One region of the Brevibacillus borstelensis genome, then DNA from elsewhere that is predicted to be linked to it. Evidence: riboswitches for the same ligand, from Rfam matches in the RefSeq annotation. Region 1 holds a riboswitch; the other holds the start of a gene.

Region 1 (15,324 bases):
GGCGTTGATTACGCCGCCGGTCGGACTCAACCTGTTCGTGCTCAAAGGCGTAGACCCGTCGTCGCCGATATCCACAATCGTTCGGGGCGCCGCGCCGTATGCGGTTATCATGGTTTTGTTCATTGTGCTGCTCGCTGTCTTCCCGTGGCTGTCGCTCGGGTTTATCGACGGCGTGAAATAGAACGAGCAGAAATCCTCTGTACCTTATTGGTTCAGAGGGTTTTTGCTATGCAGGGGAAACAGACGGCAAAACGAAAAACAATAGGAACAATAGAAAAGCCGAGGAGGGTAAACAAGTGAGCAGATGGAAGGAAGTAAACCCGTCGCTTCGCACGATCATGACTCCGGGTCCGGTTGAGGTAGACCCGCGGGTATTGAGGGTTATGGCAACTCCTGTACTGGGGCAGTTTGATCCCGAATTTACCGATATGATGAATCGCGTGATGGAAATGCTGCGAGAATTGTTCTGCACTCGCAATCAGTGGGCGTATCCGATCGACGGGACTTCCCGCTCGGGGCTTGAGGCCGTGCTGTGCAGCCTGATCGAACCGGGCGACAAAGTGCTCGTTCCCATCTACGGTCGATTTGGCCATCTTCTGACGGAGATTGCCCAGCGTTCAGGTGCGGAGGTGCACACCATGGAAGCGCCGTGGGGCGAAGTGTTTGATGAAGAGAAGATCATCAGGGAAATGGACCGCGTCCGCCCGAAAATTGTAGCGATCGTGCACGGCGAAACCTCGACCGGCTGCATGCAGCCGCTAGCCCGGGTCGGACATGCGTGCCGAGAGCGGGAGGCGCTGCTCGTGGTAGACGCTGTGGCTACGCTCGGGGGATCGCCTGTCGATACGGACGGGTGGATGCTCGATGCGGTCGTCGGCGGAACGCAAAAGTGCTTGTCCGTTCCCGCTGGAATGGCTCCGATCACCTACAATGAGCGGGCTGAGCGAATTATCCAGGAAAGAAAAAGCGTGGAGCGCGGGCTGGCGGGGAATCTCTCTGAGCCGTCAGAGCGGAGGATTCGCAGCAACTACTTTGACCTGGGCATGCTGGCGCATCGGCACGATGGGCTTCAGTTGCCGGAAAAAGAATGTCCTGCACGTGTTGGCAGGTCTTGAGGCGGTGCTGATCCGCATGGGAGCGAAGGTTCATCGCGGAGAAGCTCTGCAAGCCGCGCTGGATGTATACGAAATTCCGTCATAACTCCTTTTTGGTTACGTATTTTTTGCGCCTCCCAGCCATAGGATGTACCAACTGGGAGGTGACGGGCGTGGCCGTGTTTCGACCCCGTCGGCGGTGGAGGAACCCGCTTTCTCGTTCGAAAGCGTTTTTTATCGCACTGGTCATTTTTTTGGCGATGAGCATTCAATTTTTGTTTTTTATCGAAAAACGCCTGGAACCGACGCTGAAGATTCTCGCAACCCAAAAAGCCGAGCAGTTGGCCAAACAAGCGATTACAGATGCGGTCACCAAGCGGATTGCCCAGCAAGGGGTAGATTTCAACCAGATCGTCAAAATTGAAAAAGACAATCAGGGGAGAATCCAGGCGTACCAGTTCAACTTCAAGGAGTATGCCCGGATCGTAGGGGAGACCACCTCCCGCGTACAGAACCGGCTGAGGGAGTTTGAAGAGGAAAAGGTAGACCGCTATATCCCTTTGGGGCTGGCGACAGGCAGCAGTTTTTTGGCGCAAATGGGTCCGGATCTGCCGGTGACGTTTGTGCCGATCGGATCTGTCAAGACGAAGCTGGAGACGGAATTGACCGAGGCCGGCATCAATATGGTCCTGGCAACCGTCTACATTTTTGTTGAAGTGGACTTGCGCATCGTGATTCCTTTTGCCACCGACCAGAAGACGATCACGACGAAGATTCCCATTACCCATTCGCTGATCATTGGCGATGTGCCTCAGTACTTGTACAACAATCCGGAAGGAAAGCCGGATGTGCCCAGACCGGAAGACGTATCCAGGCAGCCGTAAAAGAGCCAAACAGGCGGCTGCTACAAAAACGAGCACGTTCCCGTTGCTTCGGGGAGTGCTCGTTTGGGCATTTCCAAAACATGGAGGAGGAAGATTCCAGGGAGGAAACTGATAGAGGGAATAAAAGGTGTCGGTTCGTCAAGAATGTTAGGAAAACAGACGAACGGATGATGAAAGCGTGAAGGTTGCGATTATGGGCGCCGGTCTGTCAGGCTTGGCCTGCGCGATCACACTTGAAAAACACGGAATATCGCCCGCCGTTTTCGAAGTGAGGGAGCGGTTAGGCGACCGCTTTGTGAACGCTGAATCCATGCTCTCCATTTTGCAAAAGCCGATTACGGATCCGGTTGCCTTTTTCGCGGAGAAAAACGGCATTTACCTCAAGCCGACTGCGAGCATCCAAAGGCTGCTGGTGTTCTCGCAGAGCCAAAAGGCGGAAATCGAAGGAAGTCTGGGATTTATCAATTACCGCGGCAGACATGAGCACGCTTTTGAAAGGCAGCTCGGCCGGCAGGTAAAAAGTGCCATCCAGTACCGGTCCAAAGCGACATACGAGGAATTGCTGATGGAGTACACGCACGTAGTAGTCGCCACAGGAGACGGGGAGTACACAAGGAAAATGCATAACTTCCGGACAGACCTGACCGTGTCGCTAAAAGGTGCAATGGTAACCGGAGACTTTGACAGGTACACGCCTTGTGCATGGCTGGATTACAGCTATATGGAAAAGGGATACGGCTATTTGCTCCCGCTTTCGGACACGGAAGCGAACCTGGTCATGGCCTACCCCGACTATCCAGAGAATGACCGGCTTGATGTCGACGAGCGCTGGGGTTTATTTTACGAGCGGGTTTGCCGGGACCTGCGTCAGCCGCTCAGGATTACCAGTCACTTTCATGTGACCGGATACCCGATCGGCATCTGCCGCAGGGCGAGGATTGGCAATACGTTTTTTGTCGGAAACTGCTTTGGCGCACTGATGCCCTTCTTGGGATTTGGCCAATTCACGGCGCTGTTGACAGGCATATATGCAGCGTATGATATATGCGGCAAGGGCGCTTATGAAGAATTGACGCAGCCTTTACGGCGCAGTTACGAGAATTCACTGGTTTTACGCAGGGCAGTGGAGAGGCTGGACAATGAGGATTTGGACAGAATCGTCCCTGTCTTGGGAAGCAGGTGGGGAGAGAGCATTTTGCAGGGCAAATCTTTCAATGCTTTGCGCTGGCTTGCTTTTGCCTTGCGACCATGGATGACAAAGCGGTAGTTGCCGACAGGAGGGAAACTGCCGACTTCCAATAAAAAAGTGTAGTGCTTGTAAAAAAACGTGTTATAATGCAAGCAACTGAATATCCAACCTTCAGGGTAGGGTGAAATTCCCGACCGGCGGTGATGACGAACGCACGTCCGAGCCCGCGACTCGCCCATGAAAGATATTTCGTGAGCGACTGACTTGGTGAAAATCCAAGGCCGACGGTAAAGTCCGGATGGGAGAAGGTGGCTATAGTCTTTGGCTTTGTTTAAAAAACCGAGCACCAAAGGCTTCTTCTTCTATGCCCTGAAACTTGTTCAAGGGCATTTTTTATTGGGAAAGGGTGATGGCGACTCGCGCGACAGGAAGTAGGAGACATGCCTTGGTAGTCTCCTGGCTCGTGATTGCGGGCTGGCGGCTCGGCAGCAAATGAATAGATGACCTTCAGGGCAGGGTGAAATTCCTGACCGGCGGTAATGACGAAAGCAGCGTCTGAGCCCGCGACTCGCCCATGGCTGAAGCCATGAGCGACTGACTTGGTGAAAATCCAAGGCCGACGGTTACAGTCCGGATGGGAGAAGGTGCATGTGGCCTTCGTTTCTCTGTGAAAAAACAGAAAAACGAGAGGCTTCTTTCCCAATGCCCTGAAGCGTGCTTCGAGGGCATTTTTCATTGGGGAGGAGAGGAACTCATGTCAGGAAATGACTTGTCGTATATGGCGTTGGCACTGGACTTGGCGAGGGCGACAAGAGGACAAACCAGTCCCAATCCGGTAGTGGGAGCCGTTGTCGTCCGGGACGGAGCAGTCGTGGGGATGGGCGCTCACGTAAAAGCGGGTGAACCACATGCCGAGGTGCATGCACTGCGGATGGCTGGTGAGCATGCGAAAGATGCCGTGCTTTACGTCACATTGGAACCTTGCAGTCATCATGGGAGAACCCCTCCTTGTGTGAATGCGATCATTGAAGCCGGCATCAAGCGAGTAGTGGTTGCAGTGGCGGACCCGAATCCGCTTGTCGCCGGTACAGGAATCGCTCGCCTCAGACAGGCGGGTGTGGAAGTAACAGTGGGAGTGGGAGAAGCACAGGCGAAGAAGGCAAACGAAGTCTTTTTCCATTTCATCACGACGAAAACACCGTTTGTGACCGTCAAAACGGCAGCTTCGCTGGATGGGAAAATCGCTACGCATACGGGGCACAGCCGCTGGATTACGGGTGAAGAGGCCCGCCAGCGGGTCCATCAGCTACGGCGAGAGCACGATGCTATTTTGGTTGGGGTTCAGACAGTGCTCGCGGACGACCCTGAGCTCACGGCCCGCCAACAGGGAATAGCCAGGGGAAAGCAGCCGCTTCGTGTCATTCTCGACAACCAGCTGCGGACCCCTTCGGAAGCCCGCGTGATACGGGACGGCAAGGCGCCGACGCTCGTTTTCACAGCGGATGACGCACCCATCGGCAGGCAAAAAGAGCTCGAGAGCCACGGGGCCGAGATTGTGAGACTGGAAGGGCGCGTAACAGTCGAGCAGGTGCTTGCGGTGCTGGGGGAAAGAGGGATCACTTCTCTGTTTGTCGAAGGCGGAGCGGCGGTCAACGGCTCTTTTTTGCAGGCACGGGCCATTCAAAAGGTCGTGCATTTTCTCTCCTACAAGCTGATCGGCGGACAGGGGGCGCCTGCTCCCTACGGGGGACTGGGCGCAGCTCATATGGGGGAAGCCATCTCTCTGGCGGACGTGGATGTCGAGCCGATCGGAGGAAGCGATCTTTGCATTACCGGCTATCCGGTATGGCCGGATGGAGCCAGCAATAGCGAAACGCGCAGGAATGCGGGCTGCAAATGATAGGAGGGGAAGCCGTGTTTACCGGATTGATTGAAGAAGTAGGTACAGTAGATTCCATTGCGGTCACCGAGCGGTCCAGCAAGCTGACGATACGGGCCGCGGCCGTTTTGGAGGATGTTCGCCTGGGTGACAGCATCGCTGTCAACGGCGTTTGTCTGACGGTCACCTCGTTTTCCGCGAGCCGCTTTCAGGCAGATGTCATGCCGGAAACGTGGCGGGTGACGGCCCTGTCCAGCCTGAAGCCGGGGATGCGTGTCAACCTGGAGCGGGCGCTGCAGCTCGGAGATCGTCTCGGCGGCCATCTGGTCTTGGGCCACGTAGACGGCACAGGAAAAATCCTCTCCAAAAAAACGGACAGCAATGCGGTGAGACTTGCGATCCAGGCGAAACCGCACCTGCTTCGCTACGTAGTGCCGCGCGGCTCGATCACTGTAGACGGCATCAGTTTGACCGTAGTGGCCGTTGACGAGGAGAGCCTGTCCGTTTCGATCATTCCGCATACGCTCAAGCAGACCAATCTGCTGGAAAAACAGGTCGGCGATCCGGTCAATCTGGAGACGGATGTGATCGCCAAATACGTGGAGAGGCTGCTTGGCGGCAGGACTCCGGGCGAACAACAGAAAGCACCAGCAGGCCTGAACCTGGCTTTTTTGCAGGAACACGGCTTCGCTTAAGGAGGGAACAACGATGTTTCATACCATTGAAGAGGCGATTGAGGCTTTGCGAAGCGGCCGTCCTGTCATCGTCGTGGATGACGAGGATCGGGAGAATGAAGGCGATTTCGTTTGCCTGGCCGAAGCGGCAACGCCGGAGATGATCAATTTTATGGCAATGCACGGACGCGGTTTGATCTGCGTCCCTGTCACACAAGAGCATGCGGAACGCTTGAAGCTGGCTCCCATGGTGGAAGCAAATACGGATCGCCAAGGCACTGCCTTCACGGTCTCTATCGATGAAACTGGGACGCATACAGGCATTTCTGCGCATGAGCGCTCCCATACGGTGCAATCCATGCTGGACGAGAGCAAAGGCGCAGACGATTTTCGCCGTCCGGGACATATTTTCCCCTTAATCGCCAAAGCAGGAGGCGTGCTGAGGCGCGCAGGACATACCGAGGCAGCAGTCGACCTGGCCAGGCTGGCCGGAGCGAAGCCGGCTGGCGTCATCTGCGAAATCATGAACGAGGACGGGACAATGGCTCGCCTTCCGCAGTTGATCGAGATCGCCAAGCGGTTTGAGCTGAAGCTGATCACGATTGCCGACCTGATCGAGTACCGCATGCAGCATGAAAGATTGGTAAAGCGCGAAGCAGAGGCCAAGCTGCCTTCCGCCTTCGGGGATTTTCGCATTGTCGCCTACACCAATGAACTGGACGGCAAGGAGCATGTGGCGATTGTAAAAGGAGAGATTGACAGCAGCAAGCCCGTCCTGGTAAGGGTCCATTCGGAGTGCCTGACCGGGGACATATTCGGTTCGCATCGCTGCGATTGCGGCCCGCAATTGCATGCTGCCCTGCGCATGATCGAGGCCGAGGGCCGAGGCATCGTTCTCTACATGCGCCAGGAGGGCAGGGGCATCGGACTGATCAACAAGCTGAAGGCTTACCGGCTGCAAGAGCAGGGCTATGATACAGTGGAAGCCAACAAAAAGCTCGGTTTTCCCGCTGATCTTCGCGATTACGGGATCGGGGCGCAAATTCTGCTCAATCTGGGCGTAAAGCAGATGCGGCTGATGACGAACAATCCGCGCAAAATTCGCGGCCTTTCCGGCTATGGAATGCAGGTCGCCGAAAGGGTTCCGCTGCAAATGCCGGAGCATCCCGAAAATGAAAAGTATTTGCACACAAAACAGGACAAACTGGGCCATCTGCTCCAGTTTGCAGGGGAGTGAAGGATCATGAAACATTGGGAAGGAAATTTGATCGGAACTGGCTTGCGTGTCGGGATTGTCGCAGGGAGATTTAACGAGCTGATTGTCAGCAAGCTCGTCGGTGGCGCTCTCGATGCATTGAAGCGGCACGGTGTCGAGGAAGACGCGGTAGAGGTTGCCTGGGTGCCGGGGGCATTTGAAATCCCGCTGATCGCCAAAAAGATGGCGGAGTCCGGAAAGTACGATGCAGTCGTGACCCTGGGAGCGGTCATCCGCGGTTCCACTCCGCACTTTGATTACGTGTGCAGCGAATGCGCCAAAGGGGTAGCATCGGTCTCGCTGAATACGGGGATTCCCGTTATCTTTGGCGTACTCACAACCGACTCGATCGAGCAGGCGATCGAACGAGCGGGGACCAAGGCAGGCAACAAAGGTTGGGAAGCGGCTTCGGCAGCCATCGAAATGGCAAATCTGAGCCGGCAATTTGCTTGACATAGGGGTATCCTATACGGCAAAGCAAAAGCGGGGGCAGGCGCGAGGGCGCATCGTCCCCGCTTTCCTTTTGGATAATTTGACCAGGGATGGGCAAAGTAAGAAGGATTTTCCTGTGCACAGGGGGCGGGATCCATGGATGTAAAAGCGTGGTGGAGAAAGAACGCTGACAAGGTACTGACACGTCCCGGTTCTGGCCATTCTGCGAAAAGGCGCCCAAAACAGGCTGCACACAAGGTCCGAGCCTTGCTGCAAGCGCGAATGCAAAACGTGGATGATTTTACAGTTCTCCATCTGTCGATGAACGATGAACCTGTAGAGGTTTACTTTCTGAATACCTTGGTAGATGAGTCCAATATTTACGAGAGCATCCTTCTTCCTCTTCAGCGAGAAGACGGGCGCCGCCCTGTGCGAGCCCTTCCCTTGGGCCAGTTGGTCAATCCCGATGAGGAAATGAAGATAACGGACAACCTGCTGCGTGGACATACGATTCTCATCTTTCCCGAGCGGGACGAGGTGCTGCAGGTAAATACATTCAAAGCGCCGCACCGTACGATCAGCCCGCCGGAGACGGAATCGACGGTGCTTGGTCCGCAGGATTCATTTGTGGAAATGCTTGAGGTGAATCTCTCGCTGATTCGCCGCCGGATCGCAAACCCTGACCTGAAAATCGAGGTACATAGCATCGGGACTCAATCCAGAAACAAAGTAGCCATCCTGTACCTAGAAGGCATCGCCAACCCGGAAAATATCACTCGCGTTCAGGAACGAATTAAAAATACGGAATATCACGGCTTTGTCGGGATGCCGATTTTGAAGCAGATGCTGGAGGACAAGCCTTATTCGCCATTTCCCCAGTTTGGACTCACCACACGGCCGGACAATGCGGCGGCGGCTTTGCTGGATGGGCGCATTTTGCTCATTTTGAGCGGAAGTCCGGAAGCGGTCATTTGTCCCGCTGCTTTTTTGGAGTTATTCAGCAGCCCGGAGGATTTTTACAACCGCTGGTCGACAGCCAGCCTGCTGCGGATGATCCGTTTCCTGGGACTTTTCCTGACCGTTTTGCTCACTTCCAGCTATGTTTCGGTATTAACCTATCACCCGGAAATGCTGCCCCCGCCACTGCTGACGATTTTATCCGAATCGCGCAACAGAGTGCCGTTTCCGCCTGTAATCGAGGTGCTGATCATCGAGCTTGTCATCGAAATTCTCCGTGAGGCCGGAATACGCATGCCGACCAAAATCGGCCAGACGATCGGTATTGTCGGGGGTATCGTGATCGGGACCGCCTCCGTACAGGCGGGCCTTGCCAGCAATATCTTGATCGTTCTCGTGTCCGTCTCTGCTCTTCTGTCCTTTGTCCCGCCCAACTTCCTCATGAGCAATGCCATTCGGCTGGTTCGCTACGGATTTATTCTGTCGGCCGGGTTCTTGGGGATGTACGGACAAATGTTGATGCTTGCTCTGATGTTTGCCCACTTGCTCAATCTGACCTCGCTCGGTACGCCTTATATGAGCACAGGTATTCCACGCGTCTGGAGCGATGTCTTTAACAGTTTGCTGCGTACTCCATTTAAATTCATCGCATTTCGGAGCGGAATGGCGAACGCCAAGAAAAAGCAGATTTTTCCCATAGACGAGGAGTAGCCGATGGATAAAGGGAAGCTTGAAAAATTGAATCCGTTCCATGTCACGTTTTTGATCATCAACGTGATTGTGGGCATGAATCTGCTGACCTTGCCGCACAGCCTGAGCATGCTTGGATACGATCAATGGTGGATGCCGGTAGTGATGTGCCTCCTAGCGCACTTGACGCTTTTTCCCATGGTGGCTCTTTGCAGGCGTTACCCTGGCGACACTTTGTTTGTCATCAATGAAAAGCTTCTTGGAAAATGGCTTGGCTACGCAGTGAACGGTGTCCTGATTGTTTACGGCTTGCTCATGGTGGCGTCCATCTCTGCTGGCTATATCAGACTGGTGCAAACATCCATGCTGAATACGTCGACAATCACGTATCCGCTCTTGGGTTTGCTTTCGGTCATGATCTATATTTCTCTCGGGGGGATCAAAGCGATCGCCCGTTTTTGCATCTTGACCTTCTTTTTTACTTTTTGGATGCTGTATTACCTGCAGTGGGGGTTTCAAAAAGGGAACATCATGCATATTTTCCCGCTGTTTCAGGTAAATGTCATGGAGATCGTTGCAGGAGTCCATAATGGGTTCTTCAGTTTCCTCGGTTACGAGCTCATCCTTTTTTATTACCCCTACGTGCAAAAGAAGGAACAAGTCTTCAGGCACGCATCGATTGGGCTGTGGGTTGTCTGCGCTATCTATGTGTTCGTCCTCATTGCCAGTGTCAGCTATTTTTCGGTATGGCAGGTTACGCAAGTCGTTTATCCCATTCTGAATCTGTTCAAGGCCGTGGAGCTGTCCTTCATAGAGCGAGTGGAGAATCTCGGGATTGGCCTCTGGGTGTTTTTAGTTCTTTCAACAGGCGCTGGCTATCTGTGGATGGCGAAAAAAGGCATAGACCGGTGGAGGAGAAAAAACAGTGTCCTGCACTTGTACATCGCGACCATAATCGTATATTTCAGCGTCCGCGGTCCGCTTCCGATCCCCATGGAAATTTTATTGTATGGAAATGGAAGCATCTACTTTGCTTACGGGGTCATCCTCTGGCCGTTGGTGCTTCTGCTATTGCATGCCATTCGGGAAAAGCGGGGAGGAGACACGCTGTGAAAAGCGCGCGATGGAGAAGGCTGATGTTCGGGCCGCTGCTGGCCGTTTGTGCGCTGTCTGGCAGCGGATGCGCTCCCGAGATCGAGAAGCCGACGCTCGAAGATATGGCCCTGATCGGTGTCATGGGTATCGACTATGTCGACAAGAAGCATATGAAGGTATCCGTTTCTGTACCAGTACCCTCGGAGAAAGAAAAGGAAAGTACACAGTTGTATGCAGCGGTCAGCAAAATCCCGAGCGAAGCGACGATTATGCTGTCTAGCAAGGCGGATCGAACCATATCGCTTTCCCAATTAAGGGTGATCCTGTTTGGCGAAAAATTCGTCCGCGAATGGGGGCTTCGCGAGACGATCCTCGATTTCTACCGGAATCCGGCCGTCGGAGAGAATGTGGTCGTGGCTGTTGTGGGTGGCAAGGCGGAGGATGTCATCAAAGGCAAGTACGAAAACAAGCCGGAGATCAATACGTATCTGAACAATCTTTTGCGTCCCAGAGAGGAGACGGCGTTCACGTCCTTTGCCACGCTTCACGACCTTGTTTTCATGCTGACCAATCAGGTGAGCGATCCCGAGCTTCCGTATTTGAAAAAGGAAGATGGGGAAATCGTCATTTCAGGGGTTGCGGCTTTTCGGGGAGAGCATATGGTTGGTACCCTTTCGCAAAGGGAAGGGCGATTCATACAGATGGTAAAGGGACGCAGGCATCTTCCCTCCATCAGTTTCATAATCGAAGATGAATACGCTGCCGGAAAAAGGTCACAGCTAGTCTTTGATATTATCCGCTCCCATTCAAAGGTGCGCAGCAACGGGGCTCTCAACAAGCCAGTCGTGGATGTTGCGGTCGAGGTTCGCGGCATCCTGTTCGGGTATACGGGTGCGCGAAATCTGGAGGACCCTTCGGAGCGCAGTGAAATCACCAGAAAGTTAGGAGCGGAAATAGAAAAAGAGATCACATTGCTGCTCAAAAAGCTTCAAAAGAAAAAGTGGGACCCCGCAAGTATCGAAGAGAGCTTCCGGCAAAAATACCGCGGGGAGTGGGGCCGATCAATCGGTCTTGAGCTGTATCAGAAGGCTGAGTTTCGGGTAAAAGCGAAGGTGGAGATTATCGGAACAGGTACGATGAATTAGCGGTTTTGCGGCAAGCTAAAACAGACGTTTCCACTCTCGCCAGGCAGCAAGCAGATTTCGGCTGTTCCAGGTTTGTCCCTTGCCAAACAACGTCTTGGTCAAGCCGACAAACAGCGTCTGCTGCTCCTCCGTATACGGGTACCAGTTGATCTCGCGTTTCTTCTTCCCGGGGTCGTGGATGATCGAGACAGCATGGGTAAAGGCTTGCAAGCCTTCAGGGCCGCGATAGCGCCCGATGCCGCTCTGTTTGACACCGCCGAACGGAAGGTTGGGATTGGCGAAGCTGATAATGACGTCGTTGATGCAGACATTGCCGCTCTCGAGCTGGAGTGCGACTCTTTTTGCCTTTGCTTTGTTCTGTGACCAGACGGAGGCGTTCAAGCCGTAGGGCGTATCATTGGCGAGACGAATCGCCTCTTCCTCTGTGGAAAAGGTCATGATGGGCAGGATCGGGCCAAATGTCTCCTCCCGCATGATTTTCATCTCATGGGTTACGCCGGTCAGTATTGTAGGTGGCAAAAACATGCCGTCCTCGGAAAAGCTCCCGCCGAGCTCTGCAATCGCCCCTTTGGCCAGCGCCTCTTCGACATGCTGCCGAACGATGCCAATCTGCTGCGGCGAGGTCATCGAGCCGACTTCGGCCTGATCGGGAAAACCGTGACGCAGGGCTGCTGTTTTTTCTTTGACCAGGCGAAGGAATTCCGGGTAGACGCGTTCATGCACGTAGACGCGCTCAACAGACATGCAAACCTGCCCGGAGTTGGTAAAGGCACCCCAAACAGCGCCGTTTGCCGCCCGTTCGAGATGGGCGTCCTCCAGCACGATCATCGGGTCTTTGCCGCCGAGCTCCAATTCTACCGGGATCAAATGCTCCGCAGCCTGTGCCATGATCTTTTTCCCTGTGGCTACCGAACCAGTGAAAAAGATTTTGTCCGGCCGCGCCGCCACCAGCGCTTGCCCGACTTGTCTGCCTCCGTGCAGCACCTGGACGATGTGCTGCGGGGCAGGGACAGCCTGAAACAGCTCCTCGATCAGCACACCGACCCCGGGAGTTATCTCGGAAGGCTTCAAAATGACGGTATTCCCCGCAATCAGTGCCGAGAGAACCGGAACGACAGACAGTTGAAACGGATAGTTCCAGGGAGAGATGACGGCGACAACGCCCATCGGCTGGTAGTGAATAGACGACTTCTTCGGAGAGAGGGCGATCGGCGTCGGCACTTTGCGGGGGGCCAGCATGCGCTCCGCGTTTTTTTCATAGAAGCGGATGGTGTCTGCGGTCACGAAAATCTCGGTCATGTACGCTTCCAATGCCACTTTGCCGGTCGCCTCACTGATTTTTTTCGCCAGTTCTTCGCCATGCTCCACCAAATAATGGCGGAGGTTGCGAAGGTAGTGAACCCGCGCGGAAACAGGCGTGCTGCCCCAATGACCAAATGCCAGTCTGGCCCGTTCCATGGCCTTGTGAACCTCTTCAGGGGAGTTTTCCTGCAGTGTCCCCATCACTTCTCCGGTAGCCGGATTGCGCAGTGTGAGAGTGCCCATTTGCTTCACCTCGTCTTATGGGAGTCGAAAAGCATAGCCAGCAGCCGGGACAAGTCGCTGTCCAGTTTGGCGATCATTCGGTCTGCTTGCTCTGGTTCCATCAGCAGGGCCTGGAAGAACATGCCGTCCAGCGCAGTGTAGAGGAGATGTACCCATTCCTGGGATGGCGGCGGGGTGTTCTGCCCTTTTTCAGAAAGCAGTTTTTCCAGCATCCGCGAGATCAGGGTGTAAAGCCGTTCGCGAATCTCTCGGACAGGCTGGCGGAAGGCGTCGACGTACATGGCCTGCACCTGTAAGTCGTACCAGAGACGGTGGAGGTTGCGGTCTTCTGTCATAACCTTGCGCAAAAGCGAAGACAGGCGCGTCTGCCACCCGGTGACAGGACCCAAGATGAGATCTTCCTCCAGCTCTTGTAAAAAACGTTCCTTGTAACCGGAAATAACGGAGAGCAGCAGGTCTTCCTTGCTGGCAAAGTAATAGTGCAATATCCCGAGAGAGACTCCCGATTCTCGGGCGATATCCCGAAGCGAGACAGAGGCGTAGCCTTTTTCGGCGAGACATCGAGTCGCCTGTTCGATCAGATGGGCCCGCTTTGCTTCTGCTTTGGCCTGTGCACGGGGAGAACGAGTCATCAGATATGCACCAACTTTTTTGGACGAACGTCCAGTTTTTCTATCTTGATTGTATGTAGGGGAAATGTCCGTGTCAATGGTAAAAGGAAAGTTTGGAAAACGGAGGAACCAACCAATCGAACAAGCTGTGTCTGCATACTGGCAAGCAGCCAAAAGACGCGGGAGAGCAATTCCCGCGCTCATCTTCACCGCTTTTTCTTTTTGCTGTACATCTGCCGCTCCCATCGCTTCAAGTAAGGATACGGATCGAACGCCCACTCATTGCTCCCCGTGTCACTGTACATGCCGTAGTGCAGGTGGGGCGGAAACTTGCCGGAGGTGCCAGGTTTTCCATAGCCGGAGCTGCCGACGTACCCGATCACTTCTCCCGGCTCCACGATATCGCCCGGTTTCAAACCCTTTTTAAACGAAGAAAGGTGGGCGAAATAGTGATAGACGTTGCCGATGTCTCGCATGCCGATCCGCCATCCGCCGTAGCGGTTCCAACCGACGACTTCAATTACTCCATAGCCTGTGCTTAGCACCGGCGTGCCGTATCCGGCGAAGATGTCCGTTCCCTCGTGGATACGTCTGCCTCCCCAGCCGCGGGGATCGCCCCATGTACTGCGATAGCTGTATGTGTAGCGTTTCGGGATGGGAAAATGGTGGTCATCCAGATCAAGCCGCTGAAATTTCTCGAAGACAGAAGCAAACTGGTCGATCGTTTTAACGGCCCTGTCGCGTTTGTAATACGACCAGAGCCCGATCTTCCAATCCTCGCGGGTAAAGCCGTATCGAGACAGAAACAGGGTCATCGTAGTCAGCACGTCGACATCATTTTCCCTGTCTGCTCTGCCGTCCCCATCTCCATCCACACCCAGTCCGCCGAAAAATTGGATGGAAGCGGGAGTGGCATCCCGGTCGTCCGGGTTCAATGGTCCGCCCCACAAGGCAGGAGGAATCTCAATGGCTGTCAAGCGCTGGGGAGCTTGCTGCCGGTTGTCTTTTTGCCTTGAGCGTTTGTTGATGGAACGCTCGTACTGATCCACCGCCGCCAGATATGACCAGGGAATGCCGTATACGGATTCAAAGCGCTGAAACAGCGCCAGTCGTTCCTGATAGATGGGATCTCCTGAAGTAGCCGCCGGGACGGACAAAGCTGCCTGTGAAACAGGAGGCCATGAACACAAGGTTAAGAGTACGCACAAACTGATTTGCATCATCAGGCGAAACGTAGTCATGCCCGTCTCCCTCCAGCAGTATTCTCCTTTGTAGGTTCTGCCAGCACACTGTGATTATCCGAGATAGTTTTTGCCAGTCCCGGGAGCCAGAATGGGCCAACCCCGGGTTTTGGTGTATGATCGTATCAGAAGACAGAACGGAGGAAACTGGATGCAGACGATGATGATAAGAGGCGATCAGCCGCTGTTTTTCCACAAATTGCGTGGTCCGCTGCTGCGGTTGTGGGAGAAGGCCGGGATTGATTCTCTGGAGCAGGTGGAAGGTGCAGCGTGCAGCGGACTTGCAGGACGGGTTCGGGCGGAAGCAGAAAATCAGGAGGCCCGGCTGGGAGTTGCAAACCAGAAGGTCCGTCCGGGAGCTGCAAATCAAAATCAGGCGGTCCAGCCGCATAAGACGCATTTCGAGGCTTTTTTGCAGCGTGCCGAGAACTTTCGCACCACATGCCCACCCGACGTATGGCAAAAGGAAACGGAGGCGTTGCGACAGCTATGGACCGTGATAGAGCCGGAAGCGTGCAGAAAAAATGTGCAAATCCTCGTTCAGCCTTTGGTGATTCCGGCCAGATTGCCGGTAGCCGCTCTGCCCTTGCTGGATGGATGGAACGTACATGAGGACCCGCACATTCCGCCAGA
Region 2 (15,324 bases), 2.3 Mb from region 1:
TTTCACGCATACTTTTGCTTCGTGATTGGCTGTTTTCAGCTCGGTGATCATCTGCGCCAAATCTTCGATGGAGTAAATGTCATGGTTGTTGGACGGAGAGATCAAGTCAGAGCCGATCGTCGCATTGCGGGCAGCGGCGATTTTGGCTGTTACCTTGGAGCCGGGAAGGTGTCCCCCTTCGCCTGGCTTGGCGCCTTGGCCGATCTTGATCTCCAGGATGTCTGCCGCATTTGCCAGCTCGATATTGATGCCGAAACGGCCCGAAGCAACCTGGATTCCGCGTGTTTTCCGGTAGCGGCCGAGCATGTCTTTGATCTCGCCGCCTTCCCCGTTCATGCTGATCATATTCAGTTGTTCCGCTGCCTCGGCATAGGCGCGGAATGCCGTCTCGTTCTGTGAACCAAAGGACATGGAGGAGATCAGGAACGGCAGGGAATGGCTGCCTACGCTGAGATCCACCTGTTCCGCTTCGACCCTGCCCTGCTCCTGTCGAGCGTTCTTGTCAAAGGCGAAGTCGGTTGTATGGCGAATAGCGATCGGATTCTCCCGCTCGTTTTCCTCCAGCTTTTGCGCGTAGTCGGCGTAGGGAATGTCTCCCGCCGCGACCTGTCCGATCAGCTTCCACAGGCGCGGGAAGATGTGGAAGGTCTTGGCTTCACGGGCCGTCTCGCTTGCGTAATCGCGCGAGCGCTGGATACTGTCCGCTTCCAGGTCGGCAAAGGAAAGCCCCGACTCGGCCGATCCGCAGAAATTGATGATGGACAGGGCGGAAGCAAGCTCCTGGCGCAGACCGATAGAAGAAAACAATCGTCCGTATCCGCGCAGCTCGTGAATGCCGATGGTGGAAATTACTTTTTCCAGCCCTTTGTTCAACGCGCTGTACAAGTTTGTTGCCGATGTCACCCCATCCTTGGCAAAGGCTGTGGCGAACATCAAATACGGCGACACCGCGTCCGCACCGAAGCCGACTGCCAGAGCGAGATCGTGCAGCGAGCGGATCGAGCCGGAGCGCAGCACGAGAGAGGCGCGGCGGCGCAAATTGTCTCCGTCTTCGAGAAAAACGGCTTTCAGCGCCTGGTCAGAGGCTGCCACCGCCAGCAGCGGATCGATCCAGAACTTGTCGCTGCGATGCGTTTCCGTATCGTCCAGAACGACCAGCACTGCACCGTCCTGCACAGCTTGCACAACCGTCTGCTTTATTCTCTTCAGACCGCCTTCCAGCCCTTCCTCTTTGGAAAAAGAAGTGGACACCAGCGAAATGCTGGACGGGTGGTTATTCAAATAGTGGAGGACCTGCTCCAAGGAGAAGGTGCCCTGCTGCGCAGCGGCGGCCTGCAGCGACTGGCCTTCAAACAGTACGGGAGAAGGCAGCTCCAGGCGCAATCCGGGAACCGGCTTTGCCGAGAGCGGGACGCGCGAGCCGACGACGACGCGGGTAGAGAAGTGCTCCATTTCCCGGTCGCGGTCTATCGCCGGATTGGTGACGACTGCAACGCTCTCCTTGAGGTAATCGGCCAGGTTTTGCCGCTCCTTGGACAGAGCTCCGAGGGGGCCGTCATGTCCGAGGGAACGGATCGGCTCGACGCCGTTGGCAGACATCTGCTCGACCAACTGGATTTGCTCCCGGTCCCAGCCGAATGCGCTGTACACCGACGAGGCAGGGGGTTCTGCATCCGGCTCGGAGACGAGCGCATTTGCCTCATATGCGAAATAGAGATGCTGCCGCCAGCCATCCTTCTTGACCTTGCTCGTGAAACGGTCATGGACCAGTTGCTGCAGGCTGTGGTGAGGCACGACTTCCGCTTCCCGATCCGGGTGCAGAAGGACGCCCACCTTTTCGCCAGGGGCCAGGGACTTCGGCTCGGCCGTCATCTGGTGGACAGGGATGACTCCCTGCTCCGAGGAGAAGTAGTAGGAGGTTGCGCTTTCCACCATCCACAGCGGCCGCAGGCCAAGCGCGTCGACGCTGAACAGGCACTCATTTCCGTAGCGCGACACGATGCCGGCCGGACCTTGGGCAAAATGTCCCCAGGCCTGGCGCAGATAGGCATACAGGTCCTGCAGATGGACAGGCAGGTTTTTCATTTCGTGATGGATCGGAGGGAAGACAATTTCCATCGCTTCAAACAGGCTGAGTTCATAACGGTGGATGAAGGTTTCGACTGTCCGGTTGACATTTTGCGAATCGCTTCCACCGTCTACGAGCGGAACGCCGAGCAGGAGCGCCTCCTCCTCCAGCTTGCTGATGGTGTTGATCTCTCCGTTGTGGCCAAGCAGCGAAAACGGCTGGACACGGAAGAAGTTGGACAGGGTGTTGGTCGAGTAGCGATTGTGTCCGATCGTCACGGACGACGCGAAGCGATCATCAGCCAGATCGCGGAAATAGCGGGGCAGGATGGAGGCGGCGCCCATTACCTTGTACGCGGCAGTGTACGGACTGAGCGAAGCGACATGAACATGGTGAGCCGTCTCGATGGCGATCTGCAATTCAAACAGCCGCTGGGCATACGGGTAGCCAGTCAATTCCTCTTGGGAGGACAAGGCCAATTGCCAGAAAAGCGGTTCGTCGCGTTTGCCGTTTTTCCCGAGAGCGGCAGAGTCCACCTCTTGTACCCGCTCAAGCATAATGTCGATGGAATACTCGGCGAAAAGCTGCCGTACCTGCCTTTGAACCTCCTCAGGGTCATGACTGGCTTGAGGCACGAAGAGATGGGCCACTGCGAATCGTTTGTCGTAGGCAAAACCGCCGTCCAGCCCTGCCTGATGGAGGTATGTGGACCAGAGGGCACGAGGGATGTCCGTCAGGATGCCGCAGCCGTCTCCTTCCCCGTCGATAAATCCGGAACGATGCTCCATTTGAATCAGCGACCGGATGGTTTCATCCACGTTAGCTCGCGTAGGGGCTCCCGCTTTTTCGATGACACAGATGATTCCGCAGCTATCGTGCTCAATCCTGTGATAGTTTTGAAACGTTTCGATTGCTTCTCTTTGCAGGTAGTTTCTCATGGTTGCGGTCAGACGAACTGACCCTCCACCTCCTTTACCAATAGTCGGAAACTTCAAAATAGTAGTGCTAAGAATAACATGAATGAATGGAGTACACAATCGGGGTTTGGATAATCATGTAAATGTAAGCGTTTTAATTAGAATAAAATGTTTTTTCTCGATAAAAAATGTATTTTTATTCATGGAATATAGCGTTTTCAAAAGGAAAAAAGCATGCTCCGCGGCAGAGCATGCTTTTTGCGTTGCGGTATGAAATGCTAGCGGTCGTGGTCTTGCGTTTTGTGGTGCTCCGTCTTTCGCGGATTTTGAAAGCCGACGACTTCCATCATCTTGGAGCTCATTTTGGGGTCCAACGTTTTTTCCGGCGCTTGCGGGTAGGTTTTTTCCCCTTTGGACACGTAAAATCCCTCCTGCGGTGGTATGCTGTCCCGCTTAGTATGTGGAGGAAGCTGCGGTTTTCGTTCAGGAAAATCTTCCCCGGCAGGAGACCTATACAACCAAGATCGGGCTATTTCGCAAGTACCGGGCTATTCCCGCAAGCATCGGGCTATTCTCTCCGGCACCTGCCTATTCCCGCTGGCACCGCTGCGTTGTATGATACGGGGTTGAACCGCATGCTGCGACAGCAACATCTACGATCTTAGAGCTTGGCAAACGAGCGATCCACAGCCGCGATCGTGTCCCGAATATCCGCTTCTGTATGGGCGGTCGTGACAAACCACGCTTCGTACTTGGATGGTGCCAGGCAGATGCCTTCATCCAGCATGAGCCGGAAGAATCGGGCAAACAGTTCGCCATCTGCCGCCTGGGCCGTATCGTAGTCATATACCGGATGGTCCGTAAAGTATACGGCGAGCGCTCCTTTTACGCGGTTGACCTGCACCTTGATGCCGTGGGCGTCTGCCGATTTCCGAATTCCTGCCTCAAGCAAGGCTCCGAGGCGTTCGAATTCCTCGTATACGCCTGGCTGCTTAAGTACCTCCAGGCAGGCGATACCGGCGCGTATCGAGGCAGGATTACCGGCCATCGTCCCGGCCTGGTAAGCAGGGCCGAGCGGTGCCACCTGCTCCATGATCTCGCGTCGCCCGCCGTAAGCGCCGATAGGCAGTCCGCCGCCGATGATTTTTCCCAGAGCCGTCAAGTCCGGCTCAACGCCGAGCAGGTTTTGCGCGCCGCCGTAGCAGAAGCGGAAGGCCGTGATCACTTCATCGTAAACCACGAGCGCACCTGCCTCGTGGGCGATCTCGTTTACGCTTTCCAAAAAGCCCGGTTTCGGCGGGACGATCCCGAAATTGCCGACGATCGGTTCGACGAGCACGCACGCCGTCTCCGCTCCCCAGACGCGGATCGCCTCTCTGAACGCCTCCGTGTCGTTGAACGGTACGGTAATCACTTCGCTCGCGATGCTTTGCGGGATGCCCGCACTGTCGGGAATGCCCAGTGTGGATGGACCGGAACCCGCAGCGACCAGCACGAGATCGGAGTGGCCGTGATAGCAGCCGGCAAACTTGATTACCTTGACTCTGCCTGTATAGGCACGAGCCACGCGGATGCAGGTCATCACCGCTTCCGTCCCGGAGTTGTTGAAGCGAATCCGTTCCATCGACGGGATGGCTTCGCGAATCATCGTCGCAAATTTGATTTCCCAAGGAGTAGGGGTCCCGTACAGCGTCCCGTTTGCAGCCGCTTCCGAGATAGCTTTTGTGATATGCGGGTGGGCGTGGCCCGTGATGATCGGACCGTATGCAGCCAGGTAATCTATGTAGCGGTTTCCGTCGACATCCCAAAAATAGGCTCCCTGCGCGCGTTCCATCGTGACAGGAGCGCCGCCGCCGACAGCTTTGAAAGAGCGGGAGGGGCTGTTTACCCCGCCGAGGATGACGTCCATCGCCTGTTCATGCAGGCGGGCAGATTTTTCGCGGTTCATGTTCATTCCCTCTTTTCGTCCATAAGTCCATCCTCATCTTATCACACTTGAAGGTTGGCGTAATCGGCAGAGCTGCAGCTGGAACCGTATTTGGAAAAGTGATACAATTCAGCCTGTCAGCTTCCAAGCCAGCCTTTGATAACGACTTGTTCCGGCTTGGACGGATTGTAAAAACAAGAGCGGAAGGGAAGAGGGCGAATGAACGTCGAAGCGTTGTCCATACCCGGTTACAGCGGCAATAATGAGGATCGTTTTTTGATAAACACGGCTCAGCAGATATTTGCCGTGATTGACGGTGTTTCGTCTTTGGTGCCGTTTGTCACCAGGACCGGGCAGAGTGGAGGGGCAATGGCGGCCCGGATCGTTCACGATCATCTGGCGGCTGTCGGAAAAGACGCCGATTTGCCGTCTGTACTGCTCGCAGCCAACGAGCGCCTTCGGGATTATATGATCTCCGAAGAAATCGATTTGAGCCAAAAGGAAGCTTTGTGGGGTGCAGCCGCCGCCGTAGTGAAGCTCGATGGGACACACCTTCACTATGCCCAGACGGGAGACTGCATGATCTTTGCCGTGTATGCCGACGATTCGATCCGCGTCCTGACTCATCTGCAGGTAAATCACCTGGAAGCAGCCGCGATGGAAAAGTGGGAAGAAGGCATTCGCCAAGGCTTAAGCACAAGGGCTGAACTGATTGAAAGCGTTCGCGACATCCTCGTTCACAACCGCTATCAGGCAAATACGCCGGGAGGATACGGCGTGCTGAACGGCGAGCCGCTCAGCGGAGACTTTCTGGAGTACGGGAGGATCAACCGGATCGGCCTGAAGGCAGTGCTCCTGCTGACAGATGGACTGTTCTGGCCGGCCGCGCGCGGAGAAGGGAGCATCGGTTGGGAGAAAACGGTCTGTCCCATCCTGGAAAAAGGGCTGCAGGCGTATACAGATGAACTGGTCCAGTTGGAGAAAAGCGATCCGGAGTGCATCGCCTACCCGCGGTTCAAGCCTGCCGATGACAAAACCGGTGTCGTCATTTGCCTTCCCGAGAACGAGCCTGCGACTGAGCCGTATGGTCTTCCAAGGCTTTAGATTGAAGGTTGCAGTTGGCAGCACATTGATTTTTGCAGAAATCAGCCTGCTCATATACACTAAGCAGTGGAATCCTACTCAAAAGCGACAAAAGGGCGGTTAATCATGATTCAAGTCAACCATTTGCAAAAGGAGTTTCGCATTCATCAAGCCCGCGCCGGTCTGGGAGGCGCGTTTCGCGACCTGTTCAGCAGGGAATACAAGACGGTCAAAGCGGTCGACGACCTGTCCTTTTCCGTAGAAGAAGGGGAAATGTTCGCCCTGATCGGAGAAAATGGGGCAGGGAAGTCGACCACGATCAAAATGCTGACGGGCATCCTGAACCCGAGCGGCGGGGAGATCGTCATCAACGGCTTTGTCCCGCAAAAACAGCGGGAGGACTACGTGCGCTCCATCGGCGTCGTGTTTGGCCAGCGCTCGCAGCTTTGGTGGGACCTGTCCCCGCTGGAGTCCTTCCGTCTGCTGAAAAGCGTCTACAAGGTCGAAGAGCATGAAGGACAGCGCTGGCTCGACCGTTTGATCGAGGAGCTCGACATCGGTTCGTTCGTCAGCCAGCCTGTACGCAAGCTGAGCCTCGGCCAGCGGATGCGCTGTGAGGTGGCGGCGGCGCTGATCCACAAGCCTCGCCTGCTGTTTCTGGATGAACCTACGGTCGGTCTGGACGTACTCGTAAAGCAAAAGATTCGCGAGTTTTTGCGAAATTTAAACGATACCGAGCATATGACGATTCTGTTGACCACACATGATGTGACCGACATCGAAGCGCTGTGCAAAAGAGTGCTGGTCATGGACAAAGGCAAGCTTATTTTTGACGGGCTGCTCGAAAACCTGAAGGAAAAATGGGGAAATGGGACGGAAGTGGCCTTTCAGTTCAAAAAGCGGACGTCAGCCGAAGAGCTGCGGACGGTCCTCGGCGAGCTGCCCTGTGAGATCATTCGGGAAAACGACTTTGCTTTGCGCGTAAAAGTGTCGCGCAGCCAGGAAATGCTGCCGTTCGTCCTGTCCACCGTGATGGCCTCGTTTGACATCAGCGACGTCAAAATTATGGAAGCGAGCACGGAGGACATCGTCCGCAATATCTACTCTACAGACATCGAGGTAGTCAGCCATGGGTAAGCTTTACCTGGAACTGATCCGCATCCGCTTTCTGACCTTGCTGGCGTATCGCGTCAACTACTACAGCGGCATCATCATCTACGCGATCAACATCGGGGCGTACTACTTCCTCTGGGGGGCGATTTACGGCGGACAGCAGCAGCTCGGCGGTCTTTCGGTAGAGCAGATGACGGCGTATGTCGCCATCGCCTGGATGTCGCGGGCGTTTTATTTCAATAACATCGACATGGAGATGGCGCAGGAGGTCCGGGAGGGAAAAGTGGCGATCGAGATGATCCGCCCCTACAATTATCTCTCGGTCAAGACGGCGCAGGCATTCGGCGAAGGGATTTTCCGCATGCTGTTTTTCGCCGCGCCGGGCATTTTCCTGATCAGCCTGTTCATTCCGTTTCAATTCCCGAGCACGCCCGAAGCGTGGGGCATGTATCTGCTCAGCCTGATGTTCGCGTTTGTCATCAACACGCAGTTGAATCTGTTGACCGGTCTCGTTACCTTTTTCCTCTTCCGCAATGACGGGATGATGCGGGCCAAGCGGGTAGTCGTCGACCTTCTTTCCGGCCTGGTGCTGCCGATCAGCTTTTTCCCCGGCTGGGCCCAGACGCTGATGGGATATCTGCCGTTTCAGGCGATCAACTATTATCCCAGCGTCATCTTCACCGGGGCTATACCGGCGTCCCGCGCGTGGCAAATGATCGGATTCCAGGCGATTTGGGTCGCGGTCATTCTCATCCCGATCTTCGTCTTGTGGCGCAGAGCCCAGACCAAGCTGGTCGTGCAGGGAGGATAAGAAGCAATGGGTGAAATCAAGCATGTCTTGGGCATTTTTGCCACTTATTTGGGACAGTATTTCAAAACGCGTCTCGCGTACCGGACTGATTTTTTCGGGGAGCTCGTGTCCAATCTGATCAATGAGCTGATCAACCTCGTGTTTATCGTCGTCGTCTTTCAGCACGTGCCGCTGCTCAATGACTGGACGCGCGACGAGATTATTTTCATTTACGGCTTTTTCCTCATCCCGTACGCGCTGTTTTCGATGTTTTTCGGCTTCTGGGATTTCAACGAGCGGTACATTATTCGCGGAGAGATGGACCGCGTCCTGACCAGGCCGCTGCACAATCTCGCACAGGTCTGTCTTGAGTCGATCGCACCGGACCGGATTTTTGGCGTCATCACCGGTTTGATCATTATGGGCTATGCGGCTATTCAGCTGGATTTGTCCTTTACGTGGTACGACCCGTTCCTGTTTGTCGGTCTCGTCGTCAGCGGCATGCTGATCTATGGCGGGGTCTACACGGCCATTGCGGCCATCAGCTTTTTCTCCGATTCCCGGACAGGGATTTCGCCGATGATCTGGAATATTCAGCAGTATGGGCGTTACCCGGTCGACGTGTACAACAAGGTAATCCGGTTTGTGCTCACGTACGTGCTGCCCTTTGCCTTTGTCGGCGTGTATCCGGCGGCGTATTTTCTCCGCAAGGAAACGTGGTACGCGTATGCGGCGTTTACTCCCGTCGTGGGAATCGTCTTTTTCAGCATCGGACTGGTCGTCTGGAACTGGGGTGTGCGCAAATACAGCGGAGCAGGGTCGTAATCGGCTTGCTGCCTGACCCTCCTCCGTCTTGGGGGAGGGTTTTTGCATGCTTTTGTCGTATTGGGAAAAATTGCTTTCTTTCTACCTCGCTATGTTCCCCTGGCTGATCATGTTTGCTCCGCAAATGATAGCCGAAATTTGCGGCAGGTTTCCCAAAAGCGATGGGAGCTACGCAGGAGATTCGCAACGACCATAGCAGGGAACACTTCCAGCATTGTCAAATCCGAGTGCGGCACTGTATAATATCCATGTAAAATCACATACATTCCTTCGGGGCAGGGTGAAATTCCCGACCGGCGGTGATCGCGCCAAAAGCGCGTAAGCCCGCGAGCCTCCGCGATGCGAAAGCTTCCGGAGTGCAGGATCTGGTGCAAATCCAGAGCCGACAGTACAGTCTGGATGGGAGAAGGATGACGACAGTACGTACGCTGTGCGTGCTTGTTTGCTTGTGCATGGGTATTGCACGACGGGCTGGGTGCCGCTTTTCGGCCCTTCTGTTTACGTACCCTTTTTTAAGAGCACAGGTCTGTTTCGTTGTCTTTGCATGTGTGCCAAAGCCCTGAGGAGATGTTGTTTCTCAGGGCTTTTTGCTGTGCAAGGACCGAACGCGGGCACGTCCGGGTGTATGCTGTTGCCATTCCTCAAGAAGGAAGAAACCAATGAGGAGATGGTACAGATGAAAGGAACCGCGATTCCCACATCGCAAGCGACGCAGCGGCTGGTGACGATTCCCATGCTGGCGGCGGTCGCATTTGTCTTGCAGTACCTGGAATTTCAGGTGCCGCTCATGCCTACGTTTTTGAAGCTCGATTTCAGTACGCTGCCCGGATTGATCGGCGCCTTGCTCTACGGCCCAATGGCAGGCGTTATCGTCGAAGTGATGAAGAATGCGCTGCACATGCTGTTTAAAAATACGGACGGCCTTTTGATCGGCGAGCTGGCCAACGTAGTGGCGGGTGCGAGCTTCATCGTCGCAGCGGTTTGGCTGCAGCGGATGAAACAGGGGAAAATGAGCTTCATGGCCGGTCTTGCTATCGGTACTGTACTGATGACGGCTGTCATGGCGGTAGCCAACGCCTACTTCCTGCTGCCCGCCTATGCGGCTTTGTATCAGGTGTCGCTGGAGCAGCTGGTCGCGCAATTCCAGGCTGAGAGCGTATGGTCTTTGATCCTGTACGGCATCGTGCCGTTTAACCTGATAAAAGGAATCATGGTCTCCGTAGTCGCTTATCCGCTCTACGTGAAGCTGGCACCGAGACTCAGCCTTTATGCAAGAAATTGACATTGCCCGGCGGGTCTGCTACCATATTGCCCAAGAAACAGGCGAAAATGGCTGTGAAAGGACCCGCAGGTAGCGAATGTGGCGCAGAGAGTCGGCCCTTGGCTGAAAGGTCGATGCACGAATGCACCTGCTCCCCATCCTGGAGCTGCTGGCGACGAGCCATGCCGGATTCCCTCCGTTAACGGGTTAGAGCGGATCGCAGATGCTTGTGGCAGCAGCGGTCAATCAGGGTGGTACCGCGGGAGAGTTTCCCCCGTCCCTTTTTGGGATAGGGGTTTTTTGCGTTTTTGAAAAGAAGCTCATGAAGGAGTGAAGGGCATTGAAAGAAGGAAAAGCATTTGTCAAAGAAATCACGCCGCAGTCTGAAGACTTTTCGCGCTGGTACATCGACACGATCAAAAAAGCGGATCTGATGGATTATACGCCTGTGCGCGGCTGTATCGTTTTCAAGCCGGACGGATTTGAGCTGTGGGAGCGGATCCAGGAGGCGATGGACAAGCGGTTCAAGGAAACCGGCCACCGCAATGCCTATTTTCCGATGCTGATTCCCGAATCCTTTTTTCAGAAGGAAAAAGAGCACGTAGAAGGCTTCAACCCGGAACTGCCATGGGTTACGGAAGCTGCGGGGGAACAGTTGGAGGAGCGCCTTGCGCTGCGGCCGACCTCGGAGACGATGATCGGCCATATGTACAGTCAATGGATTCAAAGCTACAGAGATTTGCCGGTACTCATCAATCAGTGGGCAAATGTATTCCGCTGGGAAAAGCGGACGATGCCGTTCCTGCGCACCTCCGAATTTTTGTGGCAGGAGGGACACACCGCCCATGCCACAGAGGAGGAAGCCCGTCAGGAAACGATGCAGATGCTGGACATTTACGCCGAGGTCGTGGAGGAACTGCTCGCGATCCCGGTCTGGAAGGGGCAAAAGACGCCGAGCGAGAGGTTTGCTGGCGCTGTCGACACCTACTCCATCGAAGCGATGATGAAGGACGGCAAGGCCGTACAGGCCGGCACCTCGCACTATTTGGGAGAAAAATTTGCGCGGGGCTTCGAGATCAAGTACTTGGACCGCGACAATCAATTCAAATACGTGCATACGACATCCTGGGGGACCTCTACCCGCCTGATCGGCTCGATGATCATGGTGCACGGGGACGACCGGGGGCTGTCGCTGCCGCCTCGTGTAGCGCCTACGCAGGTCGTGATGATTCCGGTTGGACCGCCAAAGCTGCGTGAAAGGGTGATGGCAGCATTCGATCCGCTCTTTGATCAGTTGAAAGCGGCAGGCGTACGGGTCCGGGCTGACCTGCGCGAGGAGACTCCCGGCTGGAAATTCAACGAATGGGAGATGCGCGGCGTTCCGATCCGTCTGGAAATCGGTCCGCGCGATGTCGAGAACGGTCAGGTCATTCTGGCCCGCCGCGATACCGGGGAAAAGATCACGGCTCCGCTTGCGGATGCAGTAGAGGCGGTCGTAAACCTGCTTGAGGAAATCCAGCAAAACATGTACCAGCGGGCAGTCGAATTCCGCAATGCCCATTCGCATCTGGAGATCAACACGCTCGAAGAATTGAAGCAGCACGCGGAGACCGCCGAGAAAGAAAACGGCATCGCGGGTTGGGTGCTTGCGGGCTGGTGCGGCGACAATGGCTGCGAAGCAAAGGTAAAGGAAGAGACCAAGTTCACCTCCCGCAACATCCCGTTCGAGCCGCCTGCACAAAAATCCGCATGCATCTGCTGCGGCAAAGAGGCGATGCACACGGTCTGGTTTGCCCGGGCTTACTAAGGCAAGGCCATCAGGCCAAAATCAAACCCGACGAAAGAACGCTTACGGCCAAGCTAGACCAACAAATACGAAATGAAAAAGGGGGCGTCTTATTTTTGACGCCCCAATACCCATTCCGCAAACGCATCCGTATCCGTAAACTCGTAATCCGGTTCCGGCTGAAAGCCTCCCGTTTTTTGCGTGACCGGAAGCCAGGTGACTCCTACTGTCACCAGTCCGGCAGCCTTCCCGGCTATAATATCCGCGTTGCTGTCGCCGACGTAGATGGTCTGTTCGGGCGTTGCACCAAGCTGCTCCATCGCAAGCAAAATCCCCTCCGGATCGGGCTTCGGATTTGTCACCTCATCCCCGGCGATCACCACATCAAAATAAGGGGCAAGCCCCCACTCTTTCAGAGAGATATCTGCGCTTCGTCTGCCCTTTCCTGTGACAATCCCCATCGAAATGCCGGCTTGCTGCAAGCGGTCGAGCAGCCGGATCATTTCCGGCGGATTGGACACGCGCCGATGCTCGGCTGCGTAGAAGTCGTAAAAATGGGTCACGGCATCCGCCAATTGCTCGCTGGCAATCATGTTTTCCAGAATCCCCATCTCAGGCGGGCCAAACATCGCGACGATCTCCTGATCCGTGTAGTGGCGCTGAAGAAAGTGCTGAAAGGTAGAACGGAAGGAATTGAAGATCATCGGCAGCGTATCGGCTACGGTCCCGTCGAAATCGAATAGAATGGTGCGCATCGTAAGCCTCCTTGGTCAAAAATGGAGAAAACCATCACAGCGGATGGTTTTCATGGTTGTTTTTGCATACTGGTCAGCTTCAGCATACTGCTGCGATTTCTGATTGTTCGTTCAGTCTTATGCGAAGATGAGTTCTTTCATGCCTCGTTGTCTTCAAAGTCGTCGTCCTCGTCGTCTTCACTCGGGTCAGGAGGAGTAACGGGAAACAAGACATCAAAGAACTTAAACTTCCGTCGTCCGTTTTCATTTTTCAGTCCTTTGTACTTTTGGAGAAGGTCGCTAATCTCGGCAACCAATTCATTTCTTTCTTCTTGGCTTAAATAAAATTCAGTCAGGTTGTAAGCGAACGTATCCTTGTACTCCTTGCGCACATCCACGTCGCTGGCTACAAACCGGTTGAGCGTACGCACCAGATCCTTTTCCGTCGTGCGGAAAGGGGTAAACATGATATCGCTCAGCTGCTGTGCGTTTTCCTCGATCATCAGCCGCAGCTTCACCTGAATGACTTTGGCTACAGGCTCGTAGTACTTTTCCACGATCGAGCCTTTTACTCTCGTGTCTACCTGCTGCAACAAGCCTACGCGCACAAGTTCTTTCACATGATAGTGAAGACGGGCGGCGTTTTCCCCCAGCTCGGTTGCAATCTGCTTGGCTGTACGGGGCTCAAGATCCTCAAACAATTCCAAAATCTTTACACGTTCTGGTATAGCAAGGGATTTGAGGGCTTCCGGGTCTGTTACGTTAAAAAATTCTTTCATCGCCATTCTTCACCATCCAGCTACCTACGCAAATTTTATATTTCTTTATCATTACTATCCATCCATATTATCGTTTTCTGTGCAAAAGCGCAACGTGCAAGCGGATGAAGTAGCTGTAAGCTTGTGGTAAAATGAGACCAAATGAAAAGCAGTTTTTAGTGGAAGGACGGGATCAAAAATGGTCGCTGCAGGACAAGCTGCACCAGATTTTACCCTCAAGGCGAGCAACGGTCAGGAGCTTTCTCTGGCTGATTTTCGCGGGAAAAATGTGGTGCTCTATTTTTATCCAAAGGACATGACGCCGGGATGTACGACAGAAGCATGCGATTTCCGGGATTATCATCCCGATTTTGCCAAGCTGAATACGGTCGTACTGGGCATTAGCCCCGACGATGTGAAATCCCATGACAAGTTCGTCGCCAAACACGAACTGCCCTTTCCGCTGCTGGCCGACACCGACCATCAGATCGCGGAAGCATATGGCGTATGGGTCTTGAAAAAGATGTACGGGCGCGAGTACATGGGCATCGAGCGGACGACCTTTGTCATCGATGCGGAAGGAAACATCGCCAAGGTCTGGCCCAAGGTTAAGGTAAAAGGGCACGTCCAGGAGGTGCTCGCGTTTATCCGGGAAGAGCTGCACAGGCCGTAATCCGTTCCTCAATGGAGAGAACGGGGGACAACCAATAAATCAATGGGGGAACAAATAATGACTTTGTCCACTGCATATATGGTAGAAACGTTTTGCCAACTGGCCAACACGCCAAGCCCATCGGGAAATACGGGCAAGGTGATGTCCTGGGTGGCAGACGAGCTCGATCGACTGGGCGTCAACTATGTAAAAACCAACAAAGGAGCGGTACTGGCGACGCTGCCGGGCAAAAACAAGGAAAAGCATCGTCTGCTGACGGCTCACGTCGATACCTTGGGCGCGATGGTAAAGGAAATCAAGAGCAATGGCCGGCTGAAGCTCGCTTTGATCGGCGGCTTTGAATTCAATGCCATTGAGGGGGAGCACTGCACGATTGAGACAGACAGCGGCCGACTTGTTACCGGCACCATTTTGTCGACCAAGGCATCTGTACATGTGTATGGCCGGGAAGCTGGCAAAATGGAGCGCAACGAAAGCAACATGGAAGTCAGGCTGGACGAGAAAGTAAAAACAAAGGAAGACGTGGCTGCGCTTGGCATCAGCGTAGGCAATTTTGTCTCCTTTGACCCGCGTGTAACAGTTACCGAGAGCGGCTTTATCAAATCGCGCCATATCGACGACAAGGCGAGCGTAGCGATTTTGTTCGGGGTGCTCAAGCATATCGGAGAAAGCGGCATCGAGCTTCCGTATACGACGCATTTCCTGATCAGCAACAACGAGGAAATCGGTTATGGCGGCAATTCCAGCGTTCCGGCACAAGTGGTCGAATATCTGGCTGTCGACATGGGGGCGATCGGAGACGGACAGACGACAGATGAATACTGCGTGTCCATCTGTGCCAAGGATTCCTCCGGCCCTTACCATTACGGCTTGCGCAAGCATTTGGTGCGCCTGGCCGAGGAGCAGGGTCTCAACTACCAGGTCGATATTTATCCGTATTACGGCTCGGACGCCAGCGCGGCGCTGAGAGCCGGATACGACATCGTTCACGGCCTGATCGGTCCGGGCGTGGACGCTTCTCACTCCCATGAAAGAACACACAAAGAGGCGCTGGAGAATACGGGAAAACTGGTCCTGGCCTACATCCAGTCTGAAGAGCTGCAAGCATAGGAGGACTTTGCTATGAGTGATATGTACCGCTGGGCCGACTACTACGACTTGACACAGCGCGGCATGGCAGGTGACGTGGAGTTTTACCTCGATATGGCTCGTCATGCAGGTGGCGAGGTGCTGGATCTGGCATGCGGGACTGGCCGTACCAGCATACCGATGGCAGAAGCGGGTTTGTCCGTCACCGGGCTGGATTTGTCGTCCGAGATGCTGAAGCGAGCGCAGGAAAAGGCGGAAAAACACGGTGTAGCGGATCGCCTTCGGCTGATCCAGGGAGAC

Evidence for each region. Region 1 has a riboswitch for FMN ahead of ribD (bifunctional diaminohydroxyphosphoribosylaminopyrimidine deaminase/5-amino-6-(5-phosphoribosylamino)uracil reductase RibD). Riboswitches for the same ligand answer to the same signal wherever they lie in the genome.
Region 2: linked by a shared signal. The riboswitch ahead of V5G20_RS22465 (ECF transporter S component) and the one ahead of ribD (bifunctional diaminohydroxyphosphoribosylaminopyrimidine deaminase/5-amino-6-(5-phosphoribosylamino)uracil reductase RibD) in region 1 are both predicted to bind FMN.

Annotation. Positions count from the first base shown of each region.
Region 1 covers NZ_CP144922.1:1,402,633-1,417,956, forward strand. Annotated here, with positions in the region: gene V5G20_RS06475 (TRAP transporter large permease) at 1-181, shown strand, start outside; partial or broken gene V5G20_RS06480 (pyridoxal-phosphate-dependent aminotransferase family protein) at 339-1,200, shown strand; gene yunB (sporulation protein YunB) at 1,259-1,978, shown strand; gene V5G20_RS06490 (NAD(P)/FAD-dependent oxidoreductase) at 2,157-3,245, shown strand; FMN riboswitch at 3,331-3,481, shown strand; FMN riboswitch at 3,667-3,817, shown strand; gene ribD (bifunctional diaminohydroxyphosphoribosylaminopyrimidine deaminase/5-amino-6-(5-phosphoribosylamino)uracil reductase RibD) at 3,922-5,067, shown strand; gene V5G20_RS06500 (riboflavin synthase) at 5,082-5,741, shown strand; gene V5G20_RS06505 (bifunctional 3,4-dihydroxy-2-butanone-4-phosphate synthase/GTP cyclohydrolase II) at 5,755-6,957, shown strand; gene ribE (6,7-dimethyl-8-ribityllumazine synthase) at 6,964-7,428, shown strand; gene V5G20_RS06515 (spore germination protein) at 7,564-9,075, shown strand; gene V5G20_RS06520 (GerAB/ArcD/ProY family transporter) at 9,079-10,167, shown strand; gene V5G20_RS06525 (Ger(x)C family spore germination protein) at 10,164-11,294, shown strand; gene V5G20_RS06530 (aldehyde dehydrogenase family protein) at 11,310-12,839, opposite strand; gene V5G20_RS06535 (TetR/AcrR family transcriptional regulator) at 12,845-13,471, opposite strand; gene V5G20_RS06540 (M23 family metallopeptidase) at 13,657-14,691, opposite strand; gene larC (nickel insertion protein) at 14,843-15,324, shown strand, end outside.
Region 2 covers NZ_CP144922.1:4,680,819-4,696,142, reverse strand. Annotated here, with positions in the region: gene V5G20_RS22500 (glutamate synthase-related protein) at 1-3,006, opposite strand, end outside; gene V5G20_RS22495 (hypothetical protein) at 3,264-3,404, opposite strand; gene V5G20_RS22490 (glutamate-1-semialdehyde 2,1-aminomutase) at 3,647-4,933, opposite strand; gene V5G20_RS22485 (PP2C family serine/threonine-protein phosphatase) at 5,132-6,016, shown strand; gene V5G20_RS22480 (ATP-binding cassette domain-containing protein) at 6,122-7,132, shown strand; gene V5G20_RS22475 (ABC transporter permease) at 7,125-7,919, shown strand; gene V5G20_RS22470 (ABC transporter permease) at 7,926-8,723, shown strand; FMN riboswitch at 8,986-9,138, shown strand; gene V5G20_RS22465 (ECF transporter S component) at 9,400-10,005, shown strand; gene proS (proline--tRNA ligase) at 10,325-11,791, shown strand; gene V5G20_RS22455 (HAD family hydrolase) at 11,881-12,525, opposite strand; gene V5G20_RS22450 (winged helix-turn-helix domain-containing protein) at 12,663-13,283, opposite strand; gene bcp (thioredoxin-dependent thiol peroxidase) at 13,462-13,935, shown strand; gene V5G20_RS22440 (M42 family metallopeptidase) at 13,993-15,045, shown strand; partial or broken gene V5G20_RS22435 (class I SAM-dependent methyltransferase) at 15,058-15,324, shown strand, end outside.